2 regions of the Exiguobacterium sp. R-17 genome follow, and region 1 is predicted to be linked to the other one. Evidence: a T-box and tRNA genes for the amino acid it is inferred to sense, from the RefSeq annotation. Region 1 holds a T-box; the other holds one or more tRNA genes.
The links. A T-box is a leader RNA that pairs with one kind of tRNA and senses whether it is charged. The one in region 1 lies ahead of alaS (alanine--tRNA ligase), so its partner is inferred to be a tRNA-Ala.
Positions count from the first base shown of each region.

Region 2: it has a tRNA-Ala gene. The T-box ahead of alaS (alanine--tRNA ligase) is inferred to sense a tRNA for this amino acid. The anticodon was not compared.

Region 1 is NZ_CP184372.1:2,046,514-2,061,924, reverse strand. It holds gene aspS (aspartate--tRNA ligase) at 1-1,092, shown strand, start outside; gene ACN9MT_RS11030 (DNA-3-methyladenine glycosylase) at 1,155-1,739, shown strand; gene ACN9MT_RS11025 (DASH family cryptochrome) at 2,029-3,213, shown strand; RNA gene ssrS (6S RNA) at 3,287-3,476, shown strand; gene ACN9MT_RS11015 (tRNA threonylcarbamoyladenosine dehydratase) at 3,570-4,334, shown strand; gene ACN9MT_RS11010 (replication-associated recombination protein A) at 4,347-5,684, opposite strand; gene cymR (cysteine metabolism transcriptional regulator CymR) at 5,745-6,152, shown strand; gene ACN9MT_RS11000 (cysteine desulfurase family protein) at 6,166-7,293, shown strand; gene mnmA (tRNA 2-thiouridine(34) synthase MnmA) at 7,310-8,431, shown strand; gene ACN9MT_RS10990 (tetratricopeptide repeat protein) at 8,445-9,110, shown strand; gene ACN9MT_RS10985 (VOC family protein) at 9,158-9,706, opposite strand; gene recD2 (SF1B family DNA helicase RecD2) at 9,823-12,048, shown strand; T-box leader at 12,091-12,301, shown strand; gene alaS (alanine--tRNA ligase) at 12,359-15,001, shown strand; gene ACN9MT_RS10970 (IreB family regulatory phosphoprotein) at 15,036-15,305, shown strand; gene ruvX (Holliday junction resolvase RuvX) at 15,302-15,411, shown strand, end outside.
Region 2 is NZ_CP184372.1:2,744,888-2,760,298, reverse strand. It holds gene tsaD (tRNA (adenosine(37)-N6)-threonylcarbamoyltransferase complex transferase subunit TsaD) at 1-691, shown strand, start outside; gene ACN9MT_RS14430 (hypothetical protein) at 720-1,289, shown strand; gene ACN9MT_RS14425 (haloacid dehalogenase type II) at 1,336-1,995, opposite strand; gene ACN9MT_RS14420 (flavodoxin) at 2,065-2,520, opposite strand; gene ACN9MT_RS14415 (winged helix-turn-helix transcriptional regulator) at 2,627-2,947, opposite strand; gene ACN9MT_RS14410 (DoxX family protein) at 3,131-3,529, shown strand; gene ACN9MT_RS14405 (flavin reductase family protein) at 3,549-4,142, shown strand; gene ACN9MT_RS14400 (hypothetical protein) at 4,288-4,710, opposite strand; gene ACN9MT_RS14395 (ATP-binding cassette domain-containing protein) at 4,710-6,611, opposite strand; gene ACN9MT_RS14390 (redox-sensing transcriptional repressor Rex) at 6,779-7,438, shown strand; gene ACN9MT_RS14385 (twin-arginine translocase TatA/TatE family subunit) at 7,438-7,635, shown strand; gene tatC (twin-arginine translocase subunit TatC) at 7,643-8,422, shown strand; tRNA gene ACN9MT_RS14375 (tRNA-Ala) at 8,527-8,602, shown strand; gene ACN9MT_RS14370 (S8 family serine peptidase) at 8,825-12,571, shown strand; gene ACN9MT_RS14365 (hypothetical protein) at 12,698-12,856, shown strand; gene ACN9MT_RS14360 (hypothetical protein) at 12,978-13,430, shown strand; gene ACN9MT_RS14355 (hypothetical protein) at 13,444-13,953, shown strand; gene ACN9MT_RS14350 (hypothetical protein) at 13,920-14,387, shown strand; gene ACN9MT_RS14345 (FecCD family ABC transporter permease) at 14,441-15,411, opposite strand, start outside.

The DNA.
Region 1 (15,411 bases):
GCAGACCGTCAACCTGAATTCACGCAAGTCGACATCGAGACAAGCTTCATGGACATCGAAGACTTGTATGCCATGATGGAGTCGATGATGACACGCGTCATGAAAGAAACGCTCGGAAAAGATATCGTGACACCATTCCCACGGATGCCGTATGCAGAAGCAATGAGCCGGTATGGTTCGGATAAACCGGATACACGCTTCGGTCTCGAATTGATCGATGTCGCGGATGCCGTCAAAGGAGCAGGATTCAAAGTATTCGATATGGCACTTGAAGCAGGTGGAGAAGTCAAAGCATTGAACGTCAAAGGTGCAACTGAACGCTTCTCACGAAAAGACATCGATAAGTTACAAGAATTTACGGCGATTTACGGTGCAAAAGGTCTCGCATGGGTCAAAGTGACAGCGGACGGATTGAATGGTCCAATCGCGAAGTTCTTCGACGAAGAAGCAACCGCTCGCTTGACAGCGGCGACAGATGCGGAAGCAGGCGACTTGTTGTTGTTCGTCGCAGCAAAAGCATCGATCGTAGCAGACAGCTTAGGTGCGCTCCGTCAGAAGTTGGCGAAGGAACTCGACTTAATTGATGAGTCGGTCTTCAACTTCCTTTGGGTGACAGACTTCCCACTTGTCACGTACGAAGAAGAAGATGGTCGTTTCTATGCGAACCACCACCCGTTCACGATGCCACGTCGTGAGGATCTCGAATTGCTCGAGACGGATCCTGGCAAAGTCCTCGCAGTCGCGTATGACCTCGTCTTAAACGGATATGAGCTCGGCGGTGGATCACAACGGATTTATGAACGGGATATCCAGGAGCGGATGTTCAAGTTGCTTGGCTTCTCAGAAGAAGAAGCAAACGAGCAATTCGGCTTCTTGATGGAAGCATTCGAATACGGAACACCACCACATGCTGGGATCGCACTTGGTCTAGACCGTCTCGTCATGTTACTCGCAGGGCGTTCGAACTTGCGTGATACAATTGCCTTCCCGAAAACAGCATCAGCAAGTGATCTGTTGACGGCAGCACCAAGCCCAGTCTCGGATGCGCAATTAAATGATCTCTCAATTCGTACAGCAGTCAAACAATCTTAAGTCACGACAAGCGAATCTTCCGGTATGGGAGGTTCGCTTGTTTCATGAAGGAGGGCGAACGGATGGAACGACACTTTTTTGAACGGTCTCCAGTTGAAGTCGGACCAGACTTCTTAGGAACACACATCACGGTCGATGAGGTAACGATGCGAATCGTCGAGGTCGAAGCCTATCTCGGTCCTCACGATCAAGCGGCACACTCGTTTTCCGGTAAACCGACGAAACGAACGGCACCGATGTTCGGTCCACCCGGACATTTATATGTTTATTTTACGTATGGTATGCATCACTGTATGAATATCGTTTGTGGACATGAAGGGGAAGGATACGGACTGCTGTTACGAGGTGCCGAAATCATCAGTGGGCACGATCTTGTCGCTGAACGCCGTTTCGGTTGTTCCTACGCAGAATTGACTGCGATTCAACGACGAAATCTCGTCAATGGACCGGCAAAATTGTGCCAAGGATTCGGTCTAACGACTGCTGATTCAGGTCAGGATCTTTATCAAGACCGGTTTCGACTCGTTGCCGACCCAGTCGATGCAATCGTCCAGACGACACGCATTGGTATTCCAAATGCTGGAGAAGCGACGGCCTATCCATGGCGTTTTTATGTCGACGCGAGTGAAGGTGTCAGTAAACGTTAAAAAATGGACGCTCCGATCAGGAAGCGTCCATTTTTTATTTAGGATTGTTGATTGATTTTTTAGCTTGTTGTTTTTTATAGAATTTATAAACGATTGGTCCAACCGTCGTTACAAGCGTCACTAATGTTCTGAGTTTACCGCGTTTTGCAGCCATTGATCCATTCACTCCTCTGATTTGTTGTAGTAATCATATTCCACGAAAACAACGTCTTAAAACCTCGTCGGCACATCGATTGGTTTTCTAAGTCCCTTGGTCGGGTCATAGTATAAGAGAAGGGAGCCGATCAATATGGGAGCAGTCGTCTGGTACCGCAATGATTTGCGTGTCGATGATCATGAAGCACTTCGGAGCGCATGCGAAGAACAAGATACGATTCGGGCAGTATACGTTAAAAATCATAAGGAACAGCTGTTTGAAAGAGGCGCACAACAAACGAAATTCGAAGAAGAAACATTAGTGAATTTAGCCGATCATTTGTCTCAAATCGGAATTGCATTAGATATTTTAGAGGGGAAGGTGAATGAGGCACTTGATTCTTATCTACAAACGGATGATACAGTCTATTTCCATAAGATGACTGGAACAGAAGAAGCGGCAAGTGAGCAGTATGTCAAAGACAGATATACAGTCCGTTCTTTTGAGACACAGACACTACATCGCCGGGAAGATATCGGAAGTGACGAACTGAAGCGCGTCTTTACAGCGTTTCGAAAACGTGTCGAGGCGAAAGGAACCTTCTACGATCCACTTGAGCCACCAACGGGTATTCGATTAATAAGGGAGGAATCAGTCAAAGCGGATCCAGAGATTGCGTTCCCGTTCCGTGGTGGAGAATCAGCGGGGAGAGCACGTCTTCAAGAATACTTTGCTGAGCCTGTATTCACCTATAAAGAAACACGTAATGGTTTTTTGCGAGATGATTCTTCGAAGTTATCTGCCTGGCTAGCGAACGGATCGCTGTCACCGCGTCGCGTCATGACTGAATTGCAGAAAGCCGAGCGAAAAAAGGGAGCAAATGAATCGACGTACTGGTTGTATTTCGAACTGTTGTGGCGTGACTTTTTCCATTTAACGATGCGTGAGACAGGAAGTCGTCTGTTTCGATCGAATGGATTAAAGGAAGGACAATACACGTGGAAGACGGATCAGCTAGCTGTCGAACGTTGGATAAAAGGAAAGACCGGTGTACCGTTCGTTGATGCCTTTATGAACGAGATTCGCGAGACGGGATGGATGTCGAACCGGGGCAGGCAGATCGTTGCCAGTTATCTCATTCATGAATTAAAACAGGACTGGCGCATCGGAGCACAGTATTTTGAACAACAATTGATTGATCATGACGTCGCTTCGAACTATGGCAACTGGGCATTCATCGCAGGGGTCGGGAATGCGACACGGACGCCACGATTCGATCCCGTGTTCCAGCAACAACGATATGATCCGAACGAAGACTTCACGAAACGTTGGACTTAAAAAAGCATCTTTTTCTTGAGTGGGAAGTAGTTGCATTTCAGAGGGGAGGATGCTATATTAAATGCATCAGATGGGGTTCCTGAATTGTACGAGAGCCGCCTTTTATCTTTGAGCCACTCTTTTTTGATAGGGAGTTTGACGTTCCAACTAGTAGTACATGCCTCGTAACACAGCAGGAGGACGTACGAATAGGAATCGGATAAGACACCCACCTGCACAGCAGGTTCAAAAATAAGGTATCGACACGGCACTTCGGGTCCCATCGTCTTATTATTTTATTGTTTGACACGTCGCATGACGTTTTTTTTTATGATATAATTCCGAGTAAAACAGTATGAGTATTGTGAGGTTATGAGATGTTACATCAATTTTCGCGTAATGAACTAGCAATCGGTAAAACTGGACTTGACGCATTGGCATCCAAGTCTGTCGCTATTCTGGGAATCGGTGGTGTTGGATCGTTCTCGGCAGAAGCGCTTGCCCGTAGTGGTGTAGGTCGTTTGATTCTCGTTGATAAGGATGATATCGACATCACGAACGTCAACCGACAAATTCATGCCTTGCTTCCGACGGTCGGTCAGCCGAAGGTCGATGCGATGGCTGAACGTCTTGCGTTAATCAATCCAGACCTTGAAATCGTTCGTTTAAAGATGTTCTACAATGAAGAAACATTCGAGTCGTTCTTTGAACAGCAGCCGGATTATGTCATTGATGCATCGGACACGGTCTCGTTCAAAATTCACCTGATTCAAGAATGTAAGAAACGTAACATCCCGATTATCTCGAGCATGGGGATGGCGAACAAAATGGATCCGACACGCATCAAGATCGTTGACATCAAAGATACAAGTTATGATCCATTAGCGAAGGTCATTCGGACGAAACTCCGGAAAGCCGGCATCCATAAAGGTGTTCCTGTCGTCTTTTCCGATGAACCACCCGTTAAGATCATTGAAGAAGTCCGCCAAGTCGTCGGAAACGATGCCGCTGCGATTCGTAAAGCGAAGATGCCACCGAGTTCGAATGCATTTGTTCCATCTGTCGGTGGACTGATTGCAGCGAGCTACGTCATCAATGAGATTGTCCGTGAAGCTGGCGTGACGATCGAACGCGTTCGTTAAAAAAAAGCGACCTTATGGTCGCTTTTTCTGATGTGTGGCTGTTTGTTTGTTCCAAAAATCAAGTCGAGCTTGCAGTTGTTTCTCAAAACCGCGCGGGCTCGGGCGATAAAAGACCGGCTTTGTTCGGGCCAGGTTCTCGGGCCAGTAATTTTGTGGCACATAGGCATGCTCGAACTCATGAGGATATTGATAAGTGACACCATTCCCGAGCGCCGCTGCCCCCGGATGATGAGCATCGCGCAAGTGCGGCGGGACGGGTCCGCCGTCCGAACGACGAACGAGCGTCAATGCTTGATCGATTGCTGAGATGACAGCATTCGATTTCGGTGCCGTCGCGAGATATAAGACCGTTTCAGCAAGCGGGATCCGTGCTTCCGGGAAACCGACGTACTCGCACGCGCGTGCGCAGGCATCGACCATTAATAACGCTTGCGGATCAGACAGACCGATGTCTTCTGCCGCATGGACGTAGAGACGACGGACGATGAAACGTGGACTTTCGCCCGCTTCAATCATGACGGCGAGCCAGTAGAGCGCGGCGTCCGGATCGGAACCACGAATCGATTTAATGAAAGCGGAGATGACATCATAATGACGATCGCCGTCCTTATCATACTTCAATGCCTTTTGCTGAATCGATTCCTCCGCGACAGCGAGGTCGATCGTAATTTGACCATCGATTTCCGGTGTCGTCAAGACGGCGAGTTCGAGCGCATTCAATAATGCCCGGTAGTCGCCGTCTGACAACTTGACGTAATGATCGATTGCTTCATCCGTGATCGTGATTGGATATTTGCCAAGACCACGCTCCGTGTCCTTCAGGGTCCGATCGAGGACGATCCGTAAATCATCTGCCGTCGGGGGTTCAAAACGAAAGACTGTTGCCCGCGATAAGAGAGCGGCGTTAACCTCAAAACTCGGATTTTCCGTCGTCGCCCCGATCAATGTGATCGTACCCGCTTCAAGCGCTGGCAGTAAGGCGTCTTGCTGCATCTTATTGAACCGATGGATCTCATCGAGAAAAAGGATCGTTTTTTGATCCTCGAACTGAAGACGAGCTTCGGCTGCTTTTAGAATTTCCCGTAATTGTTCCAGTTTCGCCGTGACCGCATTCAATTGCTCGAATGCTGATTTCGTATAACTGGAGATGACACGTGCGAGCGTCGTCTTACCGGTACCAGGTGGACCGTAAAAAATGACGGTTCCGAGACGATCGGCTAAGATGGCACGCCGCAGGAGCGTTGTCTCTCCAATCAGATGACGTTGTCCGACGATTTCATCCAGATTCTGCGGACGCATTCGATTCGCGAGCGGTCCGGCAGGAGACTGGGATTCAAATAAATGTGCCATACACATACGCTCCTTCCACTTTTAGCTACTACTATACTAGAAAGGATGATCCTTCGCATGATGAAAATCTCGACGAAAGGGCGATATGGTCTGACGATCATGATCGCACTCGCGAAAGAAGCTGAATCTAAACCATTGTCCTTAAAGAAAATCGCGCAGATGTATGACTTATCTGAACACTATCTCGAGCAATTGATCGCACCACTTCGTAATGGTGGTCTCGTCAAAAGCGTCCGCGGCGCTTATGGCGGATATAAGCTCGGTCGTGAAGCGCAAAGCATCACGGCGGGTGAAATCATCCGCTTACTTGAAGGACCACTCGTTGTCGTTGAAGGTGATGCGTGTGACGAGGTCACGAAACGCAAACTGTGGGATAAAATCCAACAAGCAGTCGATCAAGTACTCGATTCAACGACGCTACAAGACTTAGCGGAAGAAGACGATACAGGATACATGTTCTATATTTGAGAGGTGAAAACGAATGAATTACTTTGACCATTCGGCGACGACGCCGATGCGTCCGGAAGTCCTTGAGGCGATGACGCCTTATTTGCTCGAACAGTATGGTAACCCATCGAGTGTCCATGCGGCTGGTCGGTCTGCTCGTGCAGCGATTGACAAAGCACGTCGGCAGATCGCACAAGAATTGAACGCGAAACCAACTGAACTGATTTTCACAAGTGGTGGAACGGAGTCGGATAACTATGCCATCTTCGGTGCGGCAGAGGCAGCGCGTGAAAAAGGATGTCATCTCATTACGACACGTTTTGAGCATCATGCCGTGCTCCGCGCCTTCGAAGAGCTCGAAAAACAAGGCTATGACGTCACGTATCTTGATGTACCAACGACAGGCGTCGTCTCATTGGATGCCTTGCAAGAAGCTGTCCGGGAAGATACGACACTTGTCTCGATCATGTTCGGCAACAATGAAGTCGGGACGATCCAGCCGATTGCGGCAATTGGTCAATTCTTACGGGAACGCGGTATTTTGTTCCATACGGACGCGGTGCAAGTGTTCGGAAAACAAGCAATTGATGTCGAAGCGTTACAGGTCGATCTTTTATCCGCGTCTGGTCATAAAATCAATGGTCCAAAAGGAATCGGGCTATTATATGTACGGACAGGTGTGAAATTAGCGACGCAGACGTATGGCGGAGAACAGGAACGCAAGCGTCGCGCTGGTACGGAGAACGTACCGGGAATCGTCGGTTTAGCGAAAGCGCTCGAACTGATGATCGCAGAGCGCGATCAACAGCAGGACCACATCAAACAACTGCGTAGCGTTTTGCTAACACGCTTGGATGAAAGTGGCGTCACTTACGAAGTCAACGGTGTTGAAGGATTGCCGAATGTCCTCAATCTTTACTTCCCGCAAATTGAAATCGAACCGTTCTTGATCATGCTTGATATGCGCCAGATGGCTGTATCGAGCGGGAGTGCATGTACGGCAGGATCCGTCGAGCCTTCGCATGTCTTGTCGGCGATGTATGGTGAAGATGAACGGACACGGGCATCGGTTCGGATCAGTTTTGGTCACGGAAATGAGCTCGCGCAAGTCGAACTACTCGCACAAGCCTTGCAAGATGTCGTAAAATCGTTTCAGAATTAACTAAGAGGTGAAATGAATGAATACACGAGCGAAAGCCCCGAGTGAAACGACAGTCGTCGTTGGGATGTCGGGCGGTGTCGATTCGTCTGTGACGGCTCATTTATTAAAAGAGCAAGGCTATAACGTCATCGGGATCTTCATGAAAAACTGGGATGACACGGATGAGAACGGCTTTTGTACGGCGACGGAAGATTATGAAGACGTCATCGCCGTAGCCAATCAAATCGGCATTCCGTATTATGCGGTAAATTTTGAAAAAGAGTACTGGGATAAGGTCTTCACGTACTTCCTCGATGAATATAAACTCGGTCGGACACCGAATCCAGACGTCATGTGTAACAAGGAAATCAAGTTCAAAGCCTTCCTCGATCACGCGATGCGTCTTGGTGCCGATTTCGTCGCGACAGGTCATTATGCACGTGCTGTCTATGAAGATGGAGAACATAAATTGCTTCGTGGTGTCGATGCAAACAAGGATCAAACGTATTTCTTGAATCAATTGTCGCAAGAGCAAATCGCGAAGGCGATGTTCCCGATCGGTCACATGGAAAAATCAGAAGTGCGCCGGATCGCAGAAGAAGCGAACCTTGCAACAGCTAAGAAAAAAGACTCGACCGGTATTTGCTTCATTGGCGAGCGGAATTTTAAACAGTTCCTCGGTCAATACCTACCGGCACAACCCGGTGAGATGCGGACGCTTGACGGCAACGTCATGGGTCGTCACGATGGATTGATGTACTATACGATGGGGCAACGCCACGGGCTTGGTATCGGTGGCGACGGAGAACCTTGGTTCGTCGTCGGAAAAAACCTAAAAGAGAACATTCTCTATGTCGATCAAGGATTCCATAACGAATTATTGTATTCGGAAGGATTACTTGCTTCAGATGTTAGTTGGACATCTGAACGTCCAGTCGGTGAGACATTCCGTTGCACAGCGAAATTCCGTTACCGTCAACAAGACACATCCGTCACGGTTCGTGTCCTTGAAGATGGACTCGATGTTTCGTTTGACGAACGTCAACGGGCGATCACACCAGGACAAGCGGTCGTGTTCTATGATGGAGACATCTGCCTCGGTGGTGCCACAATCGATGCAGCCTATAAAGCAGGCGAACGCCTCGCTTATTTAGCGTAAGGAGCAAAAGAAGATGAACTATAATGAAGTAGGGTTCCGGCATCTAGAAGCTGGAAATTATGAATTAGCAGCGCAAGCTTTTAATGATGCGATCGAACAAAACCCAAAAGATCCGACAGCATACGTCAATCTTGGAACATTACTCCAATCGATGAACGACGCTGATCGTGCCCTCCGTTTTTATGACCGGGCACTGATGATTGATAATACGTTTGCGAGTGCCTATTATGCGAAAGGTGCCTTGTTCTTTGCTGCCGACAAACTCGTCGAAGCAGAGGAATCATTGCGGGCAGCGTTGTTATATGGACTTGACGACGCGGATCTCCATTTCATGCTTGGGATGACGTATCAAAAACTCGGTGATCCAGTCCGCGGGTTGCCCCGTTTACAGCGTGCGTCAGAACTAAACGGTGTCGATATCGAGATCGCATTCCAATACGGACTTGCCTTAGCGCAAAATGAGAAGTTGGAAGAAGCGGTCGAGATGTTCGAGCATGTCTTGATGCTTGACGAAACGCATACAGATGCACGATACAATTATGCGATTGCTCTTGCCTTCCTCGGTCAACAGGAAGCCTGTTATGCAGAACTTGAAGCCGTTCTTGCCTATCAGCCGGAACACGCGCTTGCACGAGATGCAAAAGCGAAGATGGATGCGTTATTAAAACAAGCAGATTGATCTAAAAAAAGACGATTCCAGGCGGAATCGTCTTTTTTGTATGGTATTTAATTCCCGACTTCACGGATGACACGAAGCGGAGGTCCGGAAAAGTCTTCATAGGCTTCATCCATGTTTTTCGTATACAGTTCGATGACGTTATTTTCTGTATCCTTGAAATAAGCGGAATACTCTTTTTGGTTCGAGGTCTCCTGTTCATCCCATTCTCTGAGCTTCACGGTGATTGAAGCTTCCCGAAGCTGATTTAAGGCTTGCTGGAACTCGTCCTTCTCAACGTAAAAGGCGCAGTGGACATGGACTCCGCCTTCATCGTACAACGTATCCCATTCGGAGACCGGTAAATGTTTAACGGTTCGTTCTTCCATCGTGAAGTCCCGTTTCAGCCAAAGACCGAGTCGGGTGTTGCCGCCAATGTAGAGCCACGTTGCCCAGACCCCATCTTGTTTAGATTGTTCTTTGCTCGGCTCAGCATCCTCAGGTGCCCATTGCTCGACAATCGGAATACCAAGTGTCTCATTCCAAAAACCAAGGGCGCGATCCATATCCTCGACTTCAAGTACTAATTCACACAATCCTGCAATCGGTAAACGTGCCATCCTTGAACTCCTCCTCTTAACGAAATGTTTCACGTTATCTTTCCCTGATTTAAAATCTGGTAAACGAATGCTATGATGAAAGCAGCGAATGAAAAAGAGAGAAAGAAGGTGGAGTGATGGAGCACCCCCATCAAGTCGTCGGGCGCGTCAAACGTGTGCTCTTTTCTTCTGAAGAAGAAGCACACTCCATTGTACTGGTCGCCGTCAAAGAAAAGAACTTTGAGTTAAAAGAGACCGAGCTCGTCATTACGGGTACAGGAGTCGGAATCGAACTCGGAGGAACGTATCAAGCATTCGGTCGTCTCATTGATCATCCTCGCTTCGGAAAACAACTGAAGGCGGAGCTGATTCGCCGATCGGTTCCGATGACCAAACATGCGACGATCCGCTTCTTGACGAATGGTTCGTTCACCGGCATTGGTCCGAAAACAGCGAAAAATATCGTCGATGCTCTTGGAGAAGACGCAGTGGATCTCATTTTGAAAGATGAACGGGTACTGAATCAGGTGCCTGGGTTGAAACAAAAACAAGCCGACATCATATTGAATCGACTCGCCACGTTATACGGTGTCGATCAGTTGATGCTGTTCTTAGCACCGTTTGATGTCACACCGAAGCTAGCGGCAAAGATCTATGCCGCGTACGAGGGCGACGCCATGGCACGGATTCGAGAGAATCCGTATTCCTTGATGTATGAAGTAAACGGGATCGGCTTTAAGACAGCCGATCATATTGCCGCGCACCTCGGACTTGTCGGGCTACATCCAGAGCGTGTCGCTGCTTCGATCATGCATATATTAGAACAAGAAGCGGGCGAGGGACATGCCTTCGCGACTGTCGACTCTCTGTTGCAACGGGCACCCCGTCTGCTAGGGGAAGATCCGGGAGAGCGGCTGGAACAAGCGATCGAACTGTTGCTCGCTGAAGATAAGGTCAAGCTTGAAGAAGGTTGCTTGTATTTACCGACGATCTTTTATGCGGAAGTCCGAGCGGCGAAGGAGCTAGCACGCGTCATGGCAAACGGTGCCGAACAGGAAGTCGATGTCGCGACGATTCTTGAAGCAATCGGGCACCTCGAAGAACAGTTTGGCATGGAATATGCCGCGCAACAGCGAGAAGCGATCGAGTTAGCGGTCAAAGCGCCGCTGATGGTCTTGACTGGTGGACCGGGTACCGGTAAGACGACTGTCATCAAGGGAATTTTGCATGCGTTGCAAGAAATTCATGACTGGCCGCTTGAGAAGAGTCGCGTCAAGACAGGGGATGTCTATCCATACGTCCTTGTTGCACCAACGGGACGTGCCGCTAAACGTCTATCGGAAGCAACAGATGTACCGGCGATGACGATTCACCGTCTCTTAAAGTATGACGGAACGAACTTCCAACTGAATGAGGATCAGCCGATCACGGGAAAAGTACTGATCATCGATGAATCGTCGATGATTGATATCTACTTGTTATCGAGTTTGCTTCGCGCCGTCCCGAATGGCATGAAGATCTTGTTCGTCGGTGACCGCGATCAATTGCCATCCGTCGGTCCAGGACAGGTGCTGGCAGACTTGATGGATACGGAAGGAATTCCCGTCGTCCGTTTGAACGTCGTCCATCGTCAAGCAGAAGATTCTTCGATCTTGCGTCTTGCGCACGATTTGAAGAACCGGACGACGTCTGCTGATTTGTTATCACCACTTGCGGATCGCCGCTTCTATACTGCGTCTCCGCAAGAGACGTTACGGGGCATCTCGGCCTTCGCGGAAAAAGCACTCGCAAAAGGCTACTCGAAATTCGATGTCCAGGTCCTCGCGCCGACCTACCGGGGTCAGGTCGGGATCGACGAATTGAATGTCGCCTTGCAACGCGTCTATAACCCGGAGGAACCGAAGAAACGGGAAGTCAAACAAGGAACGCGGATTTACCGGACCGGGGACAAGATTCTCCAGCTCGTCAACAATGCGGAAGAAAACGTCTATAACGGAGATATCGGCGAAATCGTCAATATCTTCTTCGCTAAAGAGAATGTCGATAAAGTCGATAAAATCATCGCCCGGTTCGATCAGACGGAGGTCGAGTACAACCGGAGTGATTGGGATCAATTCACGCACGCCTATGCGATTACGATCCACAAAGCGCAAGGATCTGAGTTTCCGATCGTCTTGATGCCAGTCTATTTCACGGGGGCGTTCAAACATTCCCGAAATTTAATTTATACGGCAGTTACTCGGGCAAAATCGAGTTTGTTATTATTCGGTGATCCGCGTGCGTTCCATAAAGCGTCGCAAGAAGAGGAACCCCGGCGCCGAACACGATTGATCGAACGACTCGGTGGGGTGACAAAGACTTGACGGATGCTGTTCGATAGGTAATAATCACGATAGATGAATGGACGTAACACGTTGATGGAAGATAAGTAAAAGGAAAACTCGAGTCCAGAGAGAAGTGAGTCTGCTGCAATCACTTTCTCGAGTCCCTTTGAAGCTCCTTCCGGAGTCGGGTGTAAACACCTGCGGGTCATCCCCGTTATCAGATGTTCGAGGTAGGCAATAGGTTGCTTACGAACGAGGGTGGTACCACGGAAGCGATGCTTTCGTCCCTTTTCAGGGATGAAAGCATCGTTTTTTTGCGTCCAAATAAAACCATTGGAGGTAACTGTTCATGAAAGCTCTAAAACCATTAACGGGTGCACAAATCCGTCAGATGTATCTTGATTTCTTCCAAAGCAAAGGGCATGCGATCGAACCGAGTGCTTCGCTCGTACCGGTCGAGGATCCATCGCTCTTGTGGATCAACTCGGGTGTTGCAACACTCAAGAAATATTTTGATGGTCGTGTCATTCCTGATAATCCACGTATCGTCAACGCACAAAAATCAATCCGGACGAACGATATCGAAAACGTCGGGAAAACAGCGCGTCACCATACGTTCTTCGAGATGCTCGGAAACTTCTCTGTCGGTGATTACTTCCGTGAAGATGCAATCAAATGGGGTTGGGAACTCTTGACGAGTGATGACTGGTACGGTCTTGACCCAGAACGTCTTTCGGTCACGATTCATCCGGAAGATGATGCAGCGCGTCAAATCTGGCTTGAACTCGGTGTACCGGCTGAGCGGATCATTCCGCTTGAAGATAACTTCTGGGAAATCGGTGAAGGTCCATCTGGTCCGAATACGGAAATCTTCTTTGATCGTGGTCCAGCTTTCGGAGACGATCCGAACGATTCAGAACTTTATCCAGGTGGCGAAAACGAACGCTATCTCGAGATCTGGAATATCGTCTTCAGTCAGTACAACCACGACGGACACGGCAACTACACGGAACTTCCGCGTAAAAACATCGATACTGGGATGGGACTCGAACGGATGGCGTGTGTCATGCAGGACGTGCCGACGAACTTCGATACGGATCTGTTCATGCCGATCATTCATAAGACAGAAGAAATCAGCGGCAAGATCTACCGTGATGATTCGAAACTTGATGTAGCATTCAAAGTCATCGCAGACCACATCCGTACTGTATCATTTGCGATCGGTGATGGTGCTCTTCCTTCGAATGAAGGACGTGGATATGTCCTTCGTCGTTTACTACGCCGTGCGGTTCGTTATGCGAAAATGCTTGGGATCGAACGTCCGTTCATGTATGAACTCGTTGATACGGTCGGGAATGTCATGGTTGACTTCTACCCACAAGTTCCGGAAAAAGCGGACTTCATCAAACGCGTCATTAAAAACGAAGAAGAACGTTTCCATGAGACGCTTCATGACGGTCTTGCAATCTTGAACACGGTGGCTCAGAATTCTAAAGCAAACGGTGAGCACGTCATCAGTGGCGAAGATGCGTTCCGTTTGTATGACACGTATGGTTTCCCACTCGAATTGACAGTTGAGTATGCGGAAGATCATCAGATGTCTGTTGATGAAGAAGGCTTCAAACAAGCGATGGACGCTCAACGTCAACGGGCGCGGGCAGCACGTGAAGAGAGCGGTTCGATGCAACAACAATCGGAAGTCCTCTCGACACTAAAAGATAAAAGTACGTTCGTCGGCTATACCGACCTTAAGGCGGATGCAAAAATCATCGCATTGTTGCATGATGGAGAACGAGTCACAGAAGTGGCTGCTGGTGAAGAAGCGCAAGTCATTCTCGATATCACGCCGTTCTACGCTGAAAGTGGTGGTGAAGTCGCGGATACAGGAACAATCGAAGGCAAAGACTTCGTTCTTGATGTCAAAGATGTTCAAAAGGCACCAAACGGTCAAAACTTGCATACGGTCATCGTCCGTACAGGAATCGCAACGGAAGCGGCGGATGTCGTTGCAAACGTCGAAGCAGCAGAACGTAAAGCCGTCACGAAAAACCATACAGCAACACACTTGCTTCATAAAGCATTGAAAGACACGCTCGGAACACACGTCAACCAAGCGGGATCACTTGTTTCTCCAGAACGTCTCCGCTTCGACTTCTCACACTTCGGTGCCGTGACACAAGAAGAGTTGACAAAAATCGAACAAGACGTCAACCAAGCGATCTGGGCATCATTACCAGTTGATATCGAAGAGATGAACATCGCTGATGCAAAAGCAAAAGGCGCGATGGCATTGTTCGGTGAGAAGTACGGGGAAACGGTCCGTGTCGTCTCAGCAGGCACATACTCGATCGAGTTGTGTGGCGGAATCCACGTCGGAAACACTGCAGAGATCGGTCTGTTCAAGATCGTCTCAGAGTCTGGGATCGGTGCAGGTACACGCCGAATCGAAGCCGTGACAGGTGCAGGCGCGTATCGTGTGATGAATCAACACTTAGAAACACTCGAACAAGCAGCAGCTGTCTTGAAAACGAAAACGACGGAAGTTCCGGTCCGTATCGAAGCACTGCAACAACAACTTCGTGAGACGGAACGGGCGAACGAATCGTTGCAAGCAAAACTTGCGAACATCGAAGCTGCTTCACTAAAGGACGATGTTGAGGAAATCAACGGCGTACGTGTGCTTGCGAAACGTGTCGACGTCTCAGATATGGATGCCCTTCGCGGTATGATGGATGAGTTGAAGAGCTCACTCGGATCAGCAATCATTGTTCTCGGTAGTGCGCAAGGTGAAAAAGTCAATCTCGTCGCAAGCGTTTCAAAAGATTTAATCGACCAAGGCTATCATGCTGGTAAATTGATCAAGGAAGTCGCAACACGCTGCGGTGGTGGCGGTGGCGGTCGCCCTGACATGGCTCAAGCTGGTGGGAAAGATGCGTCGAAATTAGAAGAAGCACTCGCGTACGCTTCACAATACGTGCAATCACTGGCATAATAGAAACGTAGTGTATATGAAAGAGGTGATGAACGTGAGTCAGATGGATCAAACGATGAAATTCAACTTTCCAGAAGACGATAACAAAGCAGCGACACGGGATGTGTTGTTGACGGTCTATCATGCTTTAGAAGAAAAAGGATATCATCCGATCAACCAAATCGTCGGCTATCTCCTATCTGGAGATCCTGCTTACATTCCTCGTCATAATGACGCACGTAACTTAATTCGTAAGATTGAACGTGACGAATTGCTCGAAGAACTCGTGAAATCTTATTTGGCGGAGAGTGGAAATTCAAAATGAAACGTGCAATGGGACTAGACGTCGGTTCGAAGACGATCGGGGTAGCGGTCAGTGACTTGATGGGCTGGACGGCGCAAGGTGTCGAGACGGTCAAGTGGACGGAACC
Region 2 (15,411 bases), 700 kb from region 1:
TAAACCATTGATCGGTGTTCATCATATCGCAGGTCATATCTACGCGAATCGTCTCGTGCAAGAGCTTGAATTCCCGCTCGTCTGTTTGATTGCATCAGGTGGGCATACGGAACTGATTTACATGCCAGAAGACGGTGTATATGAAGTCATCGGTGAAACACGAGATGATGCAGCAGGGGAAGCCTATGATAAAGTCGCTCGAACATTGAAGTTACCGTATCCAGGTGGTCCACGAATCGATCAGTTGGCACAAACCGGTCAGGATACGTTCCATTTTCCACGCGTCTGGCTCGAGAAGGACTCATATGACTTTAGCTTCAGCGGTTTAAAGTCAGCGGTCATCAATGCCGTGCATAACGCTGAGCAACGGGGAGAAGTGATCATCCCGGAAGATTTAGCTGCGAGTTTCCAAGCGAGCGTCGTCGAAGTCCTCGTGACGAAGGCGATCCGTGCCGTGAAGGATAAAGGGGGACGCCAACTGCTGCTTGCTGGTGGTGTCGCCGCCAACAAAGGATTACGTAACGGTCTCGAAGCAGCGTGTGCGAAGGAAGGAATCGATCTCGTCATTCCGCCGATGCACTTGTGTGGAGACAATGCGGCGATGATCGGAGCGGCTGCGATTCATCCATATCGCGCGTTACGCTATTCGACACTTGCCATGAACGCAGAACCTGGGCTAGATTTAAAGTAAGGAATCCGAACAACTTGGGGGAAATGGAATGAAAAAAGTCATCATCGCATTGTTAGCGGTACTGGTCATCGTCGCGATCGGACTTCAGGTCCGAGAAATCGTCAACGCATACCAAGTCGCCTATAAGGAAGAACTCGTACCCGATAAGAAAGCGGTCGAGACGAACACGAAACAACGTCCACTTTACGAAATCGGACGAGCAGAAGGGGAAAAAACCCGGATTCAAAAGTTGTACGCTTTTGATCAGACAATCAATGGGAAGCTCAGTAACGTCGTCATCGTCGATCGGAAGTACGGTTTAACGAACAAGGCGAGTGATGATTATTTCATGATTGCTCCCGGAACACCAGTGACGGATCAAGAGAAGAAGTCATTCGAACCGATGATTCAAAAGATGGATGCGGAACAAGTCCAAGCAGAAGTGATCTCGAAGCACGAGGTGACAGCTGTTGAAAACAATAAAAAACGGACTGTGACGTTATTTAAGGTCTTTTATAAAGACACGGATCAAAACGAATACCTCTTTTTCATCGAAAAAGAGGGCGGGCTGAAACTCGATCTATTCAAGAAGGGCTACTCACGTCTTTCCAATTACTAATCCATTAAAACAGCGGATTCCTAAAAAGGAGTCCGCTGTTGTTCGTTCATTGCCATTCAGTGATACCGGTCAAGTCATCATAGATGCGATCCGGATCAAGATTTAATTCTTCGACCGGAAGTCCGTTTCGATTGATCCATGCCGTTTTGAAGCCGAAACTCTTTGCCCCGGTGATGTCCCAACCGTTTGAGGACATGAAGAGGATCTCCTCGCGTTTTAAACCGAGTGTGTTCAACGCATGCATATAAGAAGCAGGTGCTGGTTTATAGTGTTTGATGTCATCAACACTGACGAGATGTTCGAACCGATCGGCTAAACCTGACTGTTCGATCAACGGATCGAGCATATCATGGGAACCATTCGAGAAGACGACCAAACGCTTATGCGCCATCGTCTCGAGAACAGAGCTAACTTCTGGATACACATCAAGTGTCAGGTATGTCTCCATTAAAGTCGTGATTTGTTCCTCGGTCACATGGAGCTTCAGTTCGAGTAACGTATAGCGGAGGGCATCTTGTGTCACTTGGCTGAACGGCACATATTGTCCGTTTAATTGTCGGAGGAAAGAGTACTCCAGTTGTTTCTCTCGCCAGCGTTTACTGATCGCTTCTCCGTGTCCCGGATACAGCTCCTCTGCTTGCTCTTTGACGGAATGGACATCGAATAATGTACCGTAGACGTCAAAGACGAGTGCTTGAATCGTCATAAAAACATTCATCTCACTTTCATAGAGTCTGTTTTAAGAATTCCCTTACATGACGGATTCAAACGATACTTATGAATGCACCTGCTGCAAAAAGCGATGAAACGTCTGTGCGAACGCGCGACAAGCGGCTTGTTTCTCCGGTGTGTTCGGATCAAACTCAATCTTCAAGCCATCCGTGACGATGGTCGCCCCAGCTTCTTTTAATGCGTCTTCAATCAAATCAACGGCTGCGCAGTACTTCGGATAATCAAGATCACCCGAGCCAAAAGCAGCAGCCGGTATCCCGTCTAAAAATTGTTCCCGTAGCTCCTCGATGAAATCTTCTGCTTCATACGGTAAATCACCGTCTCCCCATGTATATGAGCCGAGTAATAGACCATCAAAACGTGATAGATCCTCCCCGACGAATTGATCCAGTTCTGTAATCGTTACGTTGACATCGTGTTGCTCGAGCTCACGTTGAATGATTGAGACGATATCTTCCGTATTACCGGACATGCTGACGAATCCAATTGCAATCTGCATGCATGTTCCTCCTTTCGCTGTACTTCCTTACTTTAATTGATAATGATTATCAATGTCAAAAGATCATATAAAAAAACACCTTCCGAAGAAGATGCTTTTTCATACATTAGTCTTGTAGTTCGGCCCATTCCTCAATGGAACGAATGACCGGTTCGAGTTGACGCCCTTTGTCGGTCAAACTGTATTGAATCTTAATCGGACGATCGGGAATGACAGTCCGGATGACGATGCCTTCCGCTTCGAGCTCCTTCATACGTTCCGTGAGCATGCGACCTGATAATTCGGGGATGGCATCTTGAATCTCATTGAAACGACATGTCTTCGTCAACAAGTGACGTAAAATCAGACCTGTCCATTTCTTACCTAAGATTTCAAAGGCATGTTCGACTTTGGGACAAAGAGCCGTTTGGATTGCGACTTCTTCCATCAGCACTCATCCTTTCTATAGTTGTAGTATACCCGCTTCTGCTAAAAAAATCGAATCATTTTACTTAATGTAACAAAAAGAACTAAAACAAATCTATTTACTTTTAGTAAGTGATAAGATATAGTCTGTTTATCGAGTTACTTAAAGTAACTTAAAAACATTAGGTAAAAGGAGAAAAGAGAAATGATGGATACAGGACTTTTAATCATTCGTTTAATCATCGGTTTAACATTTGCTGCACACGGTACACAAAAATTATTTGGTTGGTTTGGTGGACACGGCATCGCTGGAACAGGCGGTTGGTTCGAATCAATCGGCATGAAGCCAGGGAAAGCACTCGCAATTACAGCGGGTCTTGCTGAATTAATCGGTGGATTATTGTTTTCAGGCGGTGTATTCCTCTGGATCGCTGCAATCCTCATCATCGGTTCGATGCTTGTCGCGATCGTTAAAGTACACGGTGCGAATGGTTACTGGGTGACGCAGAACGGGTACGAATACAACATGGCATTGATCGTTATCGCCCTTGGAGTGGCGATGATTGGTGCTGGAGACTATTCACTCGCTGCACTCATCGGGTGAGGAAAAAGGTGGGTCATTCATGAAGTTCGAGGCATCAACGCTTAGCGCAAAAGACAATTATAAATTACTGATCGGAAGCATCATTCCGCGTCCGATTGCCTTCGTGACGACGCTAGGGGAAGACGGGACGGTCAACGCCGCCCCCTTTTCCTTCTTTACAGTCGCATCAAGTAGTCCGCCACAACTGGTGATTGCCGTACAACGGACGGATCAGGGACAAAAGGATACGGCACGTAATATCCTAGCAAAACAAAGCTATGTCATCCATATCGTCAGTGAAGAAATCGTCGACGCTGTCAATGAGACGGCTGCGCCACTCGCTTACGGTGAAAGTGAACTCGAACGGACGGATTTAACGCTCGTCGATAGCGACGCAATCGACGTGCCCGGAATCGCGGAAGCGAAAATCCGGTTCGAGATGCGCTTAACGCAACATGTCGAGCTAGAAGGTGCCGATCTTTTGATCGGGGAAGTACTGCGCTATCACGTCGCGGATGAACTCGTAGAGTCGTTCCGGATTGACGCAGCAGGATTGAAGGCTGTCGCTCGTTTAGCAGGGAATGATTATGCGACGATCGGGAAGACGTTTACGATTGCCCGACCGACAAAATGATAGTAGTGTGAATGCTTGATTCACTGTACGATCCATGTTGACGACGAACGTTTCGATTCAAATAAAAAGGAGTGGAGAGACCGGTCTAGCTACCGGAATCTCCACTCCTTTTTTCATATCGCGCATCTAGTTCATCGATCGGACTTCAAGGTTGTGAATCGATTTCGTTCGAAGAACCTTCGAGACCGTGACGTTTACTATACTGATAACCATCGAGCAAATAAAAAATGATTGCCAGCGCCCAAACCCCGACACAACTGATCAAAAAGGCGGTCAATGGAGTGACGCTACCATAATAGGATATGATCAATGGATCACTGAGTTCGACGAATAGTTGTGTCGTCAGGAGCGTACAGCATAATCCCGAGAGTAAACTGACGAAAAGACCGCTCCATGTCTGGATGACGAGACCAATCATACAAGAAATCAGGAGAAACAAAGGAAGCGCAGCATTAAAGGCATCCGGCCGGATGAAGGTCGACACGTAGTCCGCATACATTGGTACGAAATAAAGGATGCCGGATAGCAGTCCTTGAATCAAGTTAATGAAAAAGCTTTTCGTCCGCATCAGTGTTGGTTCTCCCATCGTTCCATCAATTCGAGTAGATCGACATCGATCTGGTCCCGTTCCGCAGATAACGCTGTCGCTTTTGGAATATCATTAAAGACTTCCGGTTCGCAAAGCAACTGTTCGATTTCCGCTGAACGCTGTTCGAGCCGTTCAATATCTTGTTCGAGTTGTTCGATTTGCTGACGGCGTTTTTTTTCTTCTTTCTGTGCTTCTTTGTCGATCGTCTTCGATGCTGTGACTTTTGCCGCTTTTGCCTCTTCGGCTTCAAGGCGAGCGATTTCTTCTTGTTCGGCCTTCTTCTCTGTGTAGTACGAATAATCGCCGAGGTATTCTGTCACACCAGCTTCACTCATCTCGATGACGCGTGTCGCGATCCGATCGATGAAGTAGCGGTCATGGGAGACGAAGAGTAGCGTACCTTCATAGTCGACGAGGGCGTTCTCAAGGACCATCTTCGAATCAAGATCCAAGTGGTTCGTTGGCTCGTCAAGGATGAGGACGTTCGTCTTCCGGAGTTTCAGTTTTGCGAGCGCGAGACGTCCGCGTTCGCCACCAGACAATTCATGAACGATTTTGAAGACATCGTCGCCGCTGAACAGGAATTGTCCGAGCACAGAACGGACTTCTTGTTCGCGCATCAGTGGCCATTCGTTCCAAATCTCATCGATGACACGGTTCCGGTCATTGAGTTCCGCTTGCTCTTGATCGTAATACCCGATCGAGACGCCGGTGCCGAAACGGAAATCACCGAAGAGAGGACGTAAACGACCGACGAGGACTTTTAAGAGCGTCGACTTCCCGATTCCGTTCGGTCCGACGAGTGCCAGTGATTCGCCGCGTTGCAAGCGGAACGTGATGTCTTTTGAGACAGCTTCTTCGTAACCGATTGCCAATTGATTGACTTGAAGAACGTCATTCCCGCTCTGTTTTTCGATTGGGAAGGAGAGGACCGTACTGCGTTCATCTCCATCTGGTCGATCGAGCCGGTCGACCTTCTCGAGCCGTTTTCGAACGCTTTGAGCACGCTTTGTCGTCGTCGCCCGAGCGATGTTTCGTTGAATGAAGTCCTGCATCTTTGCGATTTCTTCTTGCTGCTGTTCGAACTGTTTCATTTCTTGATCGTACAATGCCGCTTTTTGCTCGAGGTACTTCGTATAGTTCCCCGTGAACTTACGACAGACATTACGAGAGAGCTCATAGACGACATTGACGACTTGATCGAGGAAGTACCGATCGTGCGAGACGATCAGAACGGCACCACGATAACCACCGAGGTAACTTTCAAGCCAAGCAAGCGTATCGATATCCAGGTGGTTTGTCGGCTCATCGAGAATGAGAAGCTCTGGTGCTTGCAGGAGCATCTTCGCTAAGGCGAGCCGTGTCCGTTGACCCCCGGACAATGTCTGGATCCGGCGTGAGTAATCGTCTGGATAAAAGCGCATGCCGTGCAGGACGGAGCGGATATTCGCTTCAAACTGATAACCACCTGCTTCTGAGAAGTCATGTTGTGCTTGATCGTACGTCTTCAGAAGTCGATCGTAAGCGACCGGGTCGTTCAAGATGTGCTCCATGCCCATCTCGATTTCCATCCGGCGCAGTGTCCGTTCTTGTTCTTGCAGATGTTCAAAGACGGTCAGCATCTCGTTCCAGATCGTCTCATTCGATTCGAGACCACTGTCTTGCGCGAGATAGCCGATTTTGACATCTTTACCTTTCATGATATCGCCCGAGTCATGACTGAGTTCACCAGCGATGATTTTGAGCAAGGTTGATTTACCGGCACCATTGCGACCGACGAGCGCAATCCGGTCGCGCTCTTGTACTTCCAATTTGATATTTTCTAAAATCGGCTCGACGCCGAATGATTTCGAGAGTTGGTTGACTTGTAAGAGTATCATTTCCATCCATCCTTCCACCCTTTAGTCTATCACGAACAAAAGCGCGAGGTCCTGCGGAATATATTATTTGTGACTCTATGTGAAGTGGTTTACAATCAAGGAGAGTAGAAAGCTTTTTGCAAAGATTTGGGTGCCACGATGGATGTGGCCGAAGGGGGAACTGCAGGATGAATGGACCAGACACAAAAATTCCACAAGCGACAGCAAAACGGTTGCCGCTATATTATCGTTTCATCCAAAGTTTATACAATTCAGGTAAGCTCCGCGTCTCTTCTGCTGAGTTAAGCGAGGCGGTGAAGGTTGATTCAGCAACGATTCGTCGCGACTTTTCCTACTTTGGGGCACTAGGGAAGAAGGGGTATGGATATAACGTTCAACATCTCTTAACGTTTTTCCGGAAAACCTTGAATCAAGATGAGGTGACGAATGTCGCCTTAATCGGGGTCGGTCATCTCGGAACAGCGTTTGCAAATTATAACTTTTTAAAGAATAATAGTACTCGGATAGTCGTTGCGTTTGATGCGGACGAAGAGAAGGTCGGAACAACGACGCATGACGTTCCAATCTATCATGTTTCGGACATGAAAGAACAAATCGAAGCGAATCAGGTCGATGTCGCCATCTTGACGGTTCCATCCCAGTTCGCACAGTCAGTAGCGGATGAGTTAGTCGAGTATGGTGTGACAGGCATTCTGAACTTCACGCCTGCACGGTTGAACGTGCCAGCGAGCGTTCGGGTTCATCACATCGATTTATCGATCGAGTTGCAGTCGTTAGTTTATTTCATGAAGCATTATTCGCAATCAGCTGAAGGAGTGAAATCATAATGGAAAACCTTATCCCGCTCACGTTAGGTATCGGACCTGCGAGTATCGGATTAATTGCTGTCGTCGCGTTGATCATCTTCGGACCGAAGAAGTTACCGGAATTCGGTCGTGCTGCCGGTCAAACATTGAAAGAGTTCAAAAATGCCACGAACGGCATCATGGACGACGATAAAAAGGACGAACCGAAAGAGAAGTGATTGAATCATGACGGTTGATCAAGAACAAAGCATGACGTCGCACCTAGACGAACTGCGTAAGCGGATTGTCTGGTCGCTCCTCATTGTCGTCGTCCTGTTCGCTGTCGCATTTCCGCTCGTCCGACCGCTCGTCCGTTTTCTGCAAGCAGACTTAAAAGAGCTCGGTATCGGATTAAATGCCTTCAACGTCGCCGATCCTTTAATGTTGTATTTGAATCTTGCGTTCATCATCGCGCTGATTTTAGCGTCACCGTTCTGGATGTATCAACTGTGGGCATTCGTCCGACCAGGGCTTTATGAAAAGGAACAAAAAGCAACACTGACATATATTCCAGTCATCTTCTTTCTATTTTTGGCTGGTGTAGCCTTCTCGTATTTCTGGTTGCTTCCTTTCTTGCTTGAAGTCTCAACGGATCTCGGGAAAGAATTGGGGATCGAGCAAGTCATCGGGGTCGAAAACTACTTCAGTTTCTTGATCCGGTTGACGATGCCGTTTGGTCTTCTCTTCCAATTGCCGGTCGTGACGATGTTCCTGACACGTCTTGGTCTTGTGACGCCATATTTCATGCGAAAGAATCGGAAATATGCGTATTTCGCGCTGTTCGTCGTTGCGGCATTGATCGCACCGCCGGACGTGACGTCACACTTGATGATCTCAGTGCCGTTGTTCGTTCTCTATGAAATCAGTATCTTGATTTCTGCGCGGACGTATAAAAAGGTCTTGATCCTCGAGCAACAGGCAGAGCTTGAACGACAGGCGGATTTGATGCGTGAATTGAATAAATGAATCGTGAATTCCTTCCAGCAATTTCGGGAGGAATTCTTTTTTATGAAAGCGTTATGTTTATATTGATAAAGCAGTTAGCGATGCGTATACTAAAGATAATTCATGGGGGCTTAGCTCAGCTGGGAGAGCGTTTGGCTGGCAGCCAAAAGGTCGTCGGTTCGATCCCGATAGTCTCCACCAAGTGCATACGTTCAACTCCTCGAGTGCTCGAGGAGTTTTTTTATGTTCCCAGTTAAATTCCTTCCAAATATAAAATGTCACCAAAAAGAAATAAATTAAAAAAATAGACAAATATAAATTGTTTATTTCCATTAACTTCATTAAACTAAAAATACAGAATTTTCTTTAAACTGTTTTATTAGTATTACTACTATGGTTTTACAGAAAAGGGGAAACGAACGCATGAAGAAGAAGATTGCACTTATGGCAGCCGTCTTAATGACGTCTTCCAATCTAGTCAGTGCGCAAGGTGCACTGTCCTCGCAAGACAAAGCGACGGGTCAAAAACCGCAGGCGCTCTCACTGAAGAAATCGGGGCAAGAAAAGAACTACAAACAATCGGATAAAGTCCGAGTCGTCATCGAGATGGAACAAAAACCGGCGATTCAAATCGCCCAAGCTCAAAACAAGCGGTATAGCACATTGAGTAATGCCGAAAAGGAATCGATCAAGGATCGACTCGTCAGTGTCCAAAAATCAGTCAAGTCAGCTATCGCTAAAAAGGCGATTCCTGTTACATATAAAGAAAGCTTCACAACCGTCATCAATGGATTCAGTGGTGAAGTGAAGTTCGGTGACATCGAAGATATCAAACAACTCGACGGAGTCAAAAGTGTGCATATCGCGCACGAATATGCGCGCCCAACCGTCGATAAAGGTGCCAAGCCAGACATGCTGTACAGCAAGGACATGGTCAATGCGAAGGAAACGTGGCAGGACTATGGCTTCAAAGGGGAAGGAACCGTCGTCGCGGTCATCGATACGGGGATTGATCCATCGCACAAAGACATGGTCTTGAGTCCAGAGACAAAGGTGGATTTAACCTCTTCGAAAGTCGAGAGTGCGAAAGAAACAAAAGGCTTAAAAGGAAAGTACTTCACGGAAAAAGTACCGTACGGCTATAACTATGCCGATCACGACAGCGAAATCCGTGACTTAGGTGCGGGGGCATCGATGCACGGGATGCACGTCGCAGGTACGGTCGGAGCAAACGGGGATGAAGCGAACGGCGGCATTAAAGGGGTCGCTCCAGAAACACAGCTCCTTGCGATGAAGGTCTTCGGTAACGATCCAGGGATGCCATCGACATTTAGTGATATCTACATCAAAGCAATCGATGATGCCATCGCACTTGGAGCGGACGTCATCAACATGAGCCTGGGTTCGACGGCATCGTTCGTCAACGCAGATGATCCGGAGCAACGCGCGATCGTCAACGCGATGAACAACGGTATCTTGTGTGCGATCTCTGCTGGTAACTCGGCGTTTGCAGGTCATGGTGCGGGTAATCCATATACAGCAAACCCGGATATCGGTGTCGTTGGTGCACCAGGATTGACGAGCCAGGCGCTCCAAGTCGCGTCACTCGAAAATACGAAATTGACGCTTGAAGGCATGGCGCTGACGATCGACGGTCAGGATGCCGGTTATTTGGCATACCAAAAACAAGATTCGCCGAATCCGATTGCCGTCTTCGATAAAGAGAAGAAGGATGTCGTGTATGTCGGTGACGGTCAAGCTTCGAACTATGAAGGTAAAGACGTCAAAGGAAAAGTCGTCTTCGTCGTGCGGACAGGTGATTTTAACTACAGCATGATTCAAGCAGAAGCTGAGAAGCAAGGCGCAGCAGGTGTCATCGTCCGTGGTAAAGTCGATCATGGGGATTACGTCAGCATGGCGCTCAACAATCCGACGATTCCACTCGTGACGCTTAGCATCGCGGACGGGAATGATCTCGAAGCAAAAGCAAAAGAAGGCAAGGCGATCGCAGTGACATTTGACGGAAAAGCGGTCTCAACCGATAACCCGGTCGCAGGACAAATGTCTGACTTCACGTCATGGGGTGTCACGCCAAGCCTTGACTTCAAGCCGGAAATTACGGCACCAGGTGGGAAAATCTATTCGACGCTTAATGATAACGAGTATGGCGTCATGAGCGGTACATCGATGGCAGCACCACACGTCGCTGGTGGAACAGCACTCGTCATGCAACGGATTGCGAAGGACTTCAAAGTCACTGGTGCAACACGCGTTAAACTCGCCAAAAATATCTTGATGAATACATCGCGTCCGCAACTCGATCAAGGAAAATACAACGCACAATTGAAAACAGGCAACTTCTACTCTCCACGTCGTGAGGGAGCTGGACTGATGGATCTTCGTGCTGCGATGAAGACACCAGTCGTCATCACAGAGACAAAGTCAGGTGAAGGCAAGGCATCCTTGAAGGAAGTCGGCGAGAAGTTCACATTTACGCTTGATTTAAAAAACTACAGCAATGAAAAAGTGACGTATAAGCTAGCGGGAACGGTTCAATCAGATCTCGGTGCAAAAGGATCGAACTTCCTTGAAGCAAATGGAATCTTCAAAAAAGGAACGATCGGTACGGTAGATGCCAACACAGGCACATACCCGATCTCATTTGCAGTCGGCTCGAAGAAAGCGAGTTCAGTCTCGATTAATCCGAAGAGCTCAACGAAAATCAGCGTGTCCGTCGATTTGAAGAACACAACTGACTGGGCGAACGAGCTTCCGCTTGAACAAGTCTTTAAAAACGGCTACTTCGTCGAAGGATTCGTCCGTCTGATCGATACGAAGAGCAAAAATCCAGAACTGACAGTTCCTTATGTTGGATTCAAAGGAAAATGGGATCAAGCTCCGATTTTAGATGCACCATTGTACGATAAAAACAACACGTTCTACGGATTGACAGGTCTAGCGACTGAAGTGAAGGATGATTTCGAATTCCTTGGTACGAATGCCGCTGGAAAAGTTGTCGCGAACAAAGTCTCGTTCTCACCGAACAACGACGGTAGCGCAGATGAAGCTTTCCCGATCATCTCATTCCTTCGCAATGCGAAAAAAGTCGAGTATTCGATTCTTGACCGGAATAAAACAACACTTCAGAAGCTTGATATGCAAACGGACGTCGTCAAGAACTACTATGATAGCGGTTCAGAGGACGGCTACACACCAGTCACAAGCGCTGCTTGGGACGGAACGATCAACGGGAAACCGGTCAAAGATGGTCTTTACTACTACAAAGTCAAATCGGTGATCGATTATCCGAACGCAAAATGGCAGACGAATCTCTTCCCAGTCTATGTCGATACGAAAAAACCAGCAGCGACTGTGAAATGGGATGCTGCGAAATCAACACTTTCATGGACAGCAGGCGACCAAGGAACAGGAGTTGCGTCATACGATATCCTCGTCAATGGCAAAAGTGTCTTAAAGCAACCACTTGCCGCAACAGAAAAAGCGTACACGTTGACGGATCTGCCGGAGCGCGCGAAGATTGCCTTCGTCGTCAAAGACTATGCTGGAAACAGTGTGAAAAAAGACGTCAACACGACAGGCGTTGATAAAGCCGTACCAAATGTTCAAATCGATACACCGGTCGCTCTTGGTCTTGCAACATCAAAAGTCATCAACATCGCGGGTCATGTCTCTGATGAGTCAGGTATCAAATCGTTCAAGATCAACGGAAAAACTGTTAAACTGCGTTTCGATGCAGCCCAACAAAACTATGCGTTCAGCCATGACGTGACGTACACGACAGATGGCGTCAAGTCATTCAAGGTCGAAGCATACGATGGAAAAGGGAATCGTGTGGCGTTCAACCGTCAAGTCATCATCGACACAGAATTACCAACGATTCGCGTCACAGCACCAAAAATCGTCTCAAGTAAAACAAAAACAGCTGAGATGAAGATCGTACTTCGCGATAACTACAGCGAATTACGCTTTGACTTCAACGGTAGCGCGGAATACCGCCGGACGTTCAAAGAACCGTACGTCATGAAAGCCTTCAAAAAGACGATCACGAAAAAAGTGACGCTCAAAAAAGGAAAAAACACGTACAACTTGAAACTGAAGGATCTGGGTGGACACGTCGTTACGAAAACAGTCGTCATCACGAAAAAATAAGTTAACAAAGAAAAGCCAGGTGGAAATCCGTCTGGCTTTTCTTTGTGTGTCGAAGCGCCTTGAAGGGTTTATGAGACGAGTGGAGCGGGAAATTTAAGAGCAGAAACAATTAGAGGGGGAACGACCATGAATCCGTTTACGACATTAATCGCCTTCATCGTAGGGTGTCTCGTTTTATATCTCGGTATCCGTGACAAAAACGGCTGGCTGATCGGTGTCGCGTTGATACCGCTCGCGATCGTTGCTTATAGTGTCATCTATCTGATCATCCAGGTCAGTGCATAGTCTCTAATGAAAGATGTCTTGTCCGAAGCGACAAGACATCTTTTTTTTCGAAAAATCGTACTAGAAATGAAACCGATACAGTAAAATGTAAGTATATGACAGTATAGGAAGGTGGGAGATCATGGAACACGTACATACACAAACGGAAGCATTAGCGACGCTGTACGAAGAGATGCACCAAAAGACAAAGACCGGCATGTGGGTCATGCTTGCGGCATTTTTAGCACTTAGCAACACACTTGAGAAGCCGGTTTATGCGATGATCGTCCCATTATTGTATTTTGGCTATGACATGCTCGTACAACGCAAGCGGTTCGCGCTTGTCGCGAAATATTCATCAGAGGCATCAGCAAAACGGCTCTATCAGGTGCATGTCTTGATCGGGATCTTACAATACGGAGCGCTTGCCGGTTTGATTGTCTGGGCAGCCGATCGCCCGAACATGTCCTTCTTGATTGGGCTCGTCATCGCCGTCATCCCGTTCTACTGGATCTGTCGAAAAACGCTAGAGTTCGTCTCACGAAAGATCGATCCAACGTATGTGACGGAAAAAGAAATTCATCAAGCTCGCTAAAGGAGAAGGTACTATGCAAACGGCTCGTGAAGAACGCCTACAAAAACTTGCCCTCGCCTACCGGGACGTCGAATGGCTCGGCACACGCTGGTATTGGAACGTGTTTCTATTCATAACAGTCGGTGTCTTGATTGATTGGAGCAACATCGGAGCTTTGATATTATTGATTCCAGCCATTTTCCTTGGTTCGGATTTCCGCTTTCAGTTGAAAAAACGGAAAATTTTAAAGGGATATGTCTCAAACGCACAGGTTCGTCGGCAATTTTTACTTCGTATCGGCAGTCACGTCCTGCTGTATGCCGTATTGACGATCGTCATCATTCAGACGATCAACGGACCGTTCTGGCAGATGTTTGTTGCGATATTTGCGATCTTAACACCGCTCTACTTTATCAGCGAATGGATCATCCGACGCGACGGAAAGCGTGATCCAGATTATATCAGTGACGTTGAAGTTGCCCGCTTCGTCAGACAGAAAGGAACATCGCAATGGAACACCTATTCGAGCGACAAGCACGTCTGAATTTAATGAAACGTCCGGTGCGTATTGTCGCCTATTTCTTTTTGGTCCCTGGATTGATTTGTGCGGTACCTGCTTGGTTTATGCCGGCATTAGTATCCGTCTTTCTTCAGATCATGCTCTTTTGTCTTTGCGCGACAGCAGTCTCTCGAGAAATTGTCCGTCTACGGCTCATGAAGTCATATTTAACACCAACTATGTATCAACAAACCGTTCAAAAGGTCGCTCGTCTGACAATCATCGGGTATGTCGTGGCATGGCTGATCGCCGTCGTCATGCTATCGATTCCAAGTGCTCCTGGTTATTTATTCGTCGTCTTCCTCTTTTGGATTGGTGGGTTTAGTCTTGGTGTCACTCGAATGAATCGGTTAGCCAAACAAATCGATCCAGCCTACGTCTCGATGGGGGAAATCGAACGTGCGTGGTGGAAACGGTAAAGCAAAAAATCCGCATCAATCAGCGAAAGACGCTGTTTGATGCGGATTTTTGATTATTTCTTCAACAAGAGATAGATAAAATAAGGTGCTCCGATCAAGGCGACGACGATCCCAGCTGGCACGCCGTCCGGTCCCGCAATGTTGCGTCCGATCGTATCAGCGAACGCAAGCAACCATCCGCCGAGCAAGAGGGCAACCGGTAAGAAGAACTGATGCCGTGGTCCAACGAGCGCGCGGGCGATATGTGGCGCCATCAGACCGATGAAGGAAATCCCACCCGTGACGGAGACGGCAGCAGCGGCAAGTGCGACGGCTGTCAACAAGAGTTGGATCCGTTCTTTTTCAAGCGCGACGCCGACACCGATTGCGACCGGTTCATTCAAGGCAAGGAGATTGAGTTTATTCGCCTTATAGAACGTCAGCGGAATCAAGACGAGTAGCCACGGTAAGAGTGAGTAGACGAAGATCCAGTCCGTCCCCCAGATGTTACCAGCGAGCCACTTAGCGATGAAGTCGACCTTTTCACGACGCGTCGACGAAATCAGAATGACCATGATTCCGGAGAGCGCCATCGAGAAGCCAACACCAGTCAAAATCAAGCGAATCGGTTGCAGTCCTTGCACACGATCGTATGAGAATAGATAAATCGCCGTCGCGGTCACGAGTGCACCGAGAAAGGCAGCGATCGGTAACAGATAAATGAATGATCCGATATCGACCGGGAAGTACAGGAAAAACAAGGCGACGGCGACACCAGCTCCGGTATTGATGCCGATGATACCAGGATCAGCGAGTTCATTGCGCGTGATCCCTTGGAGGATCGAACCGGATAAAGCGAGTGCCATTCCTGCCATGACGGTGATGAGCAGTCGTGGTAAGCGGAGCGAATAGAGGACGAACTCCTCTTTGAACGAGCCGTTTCCAAGTAACGTCGGCAACAAACGATCATAGGATAGGGAAGCAGGTCCGAGACCGATGCTGACGACGAGTGTTGCGATCAATAGTGCCAGTAACGTCCAAAACG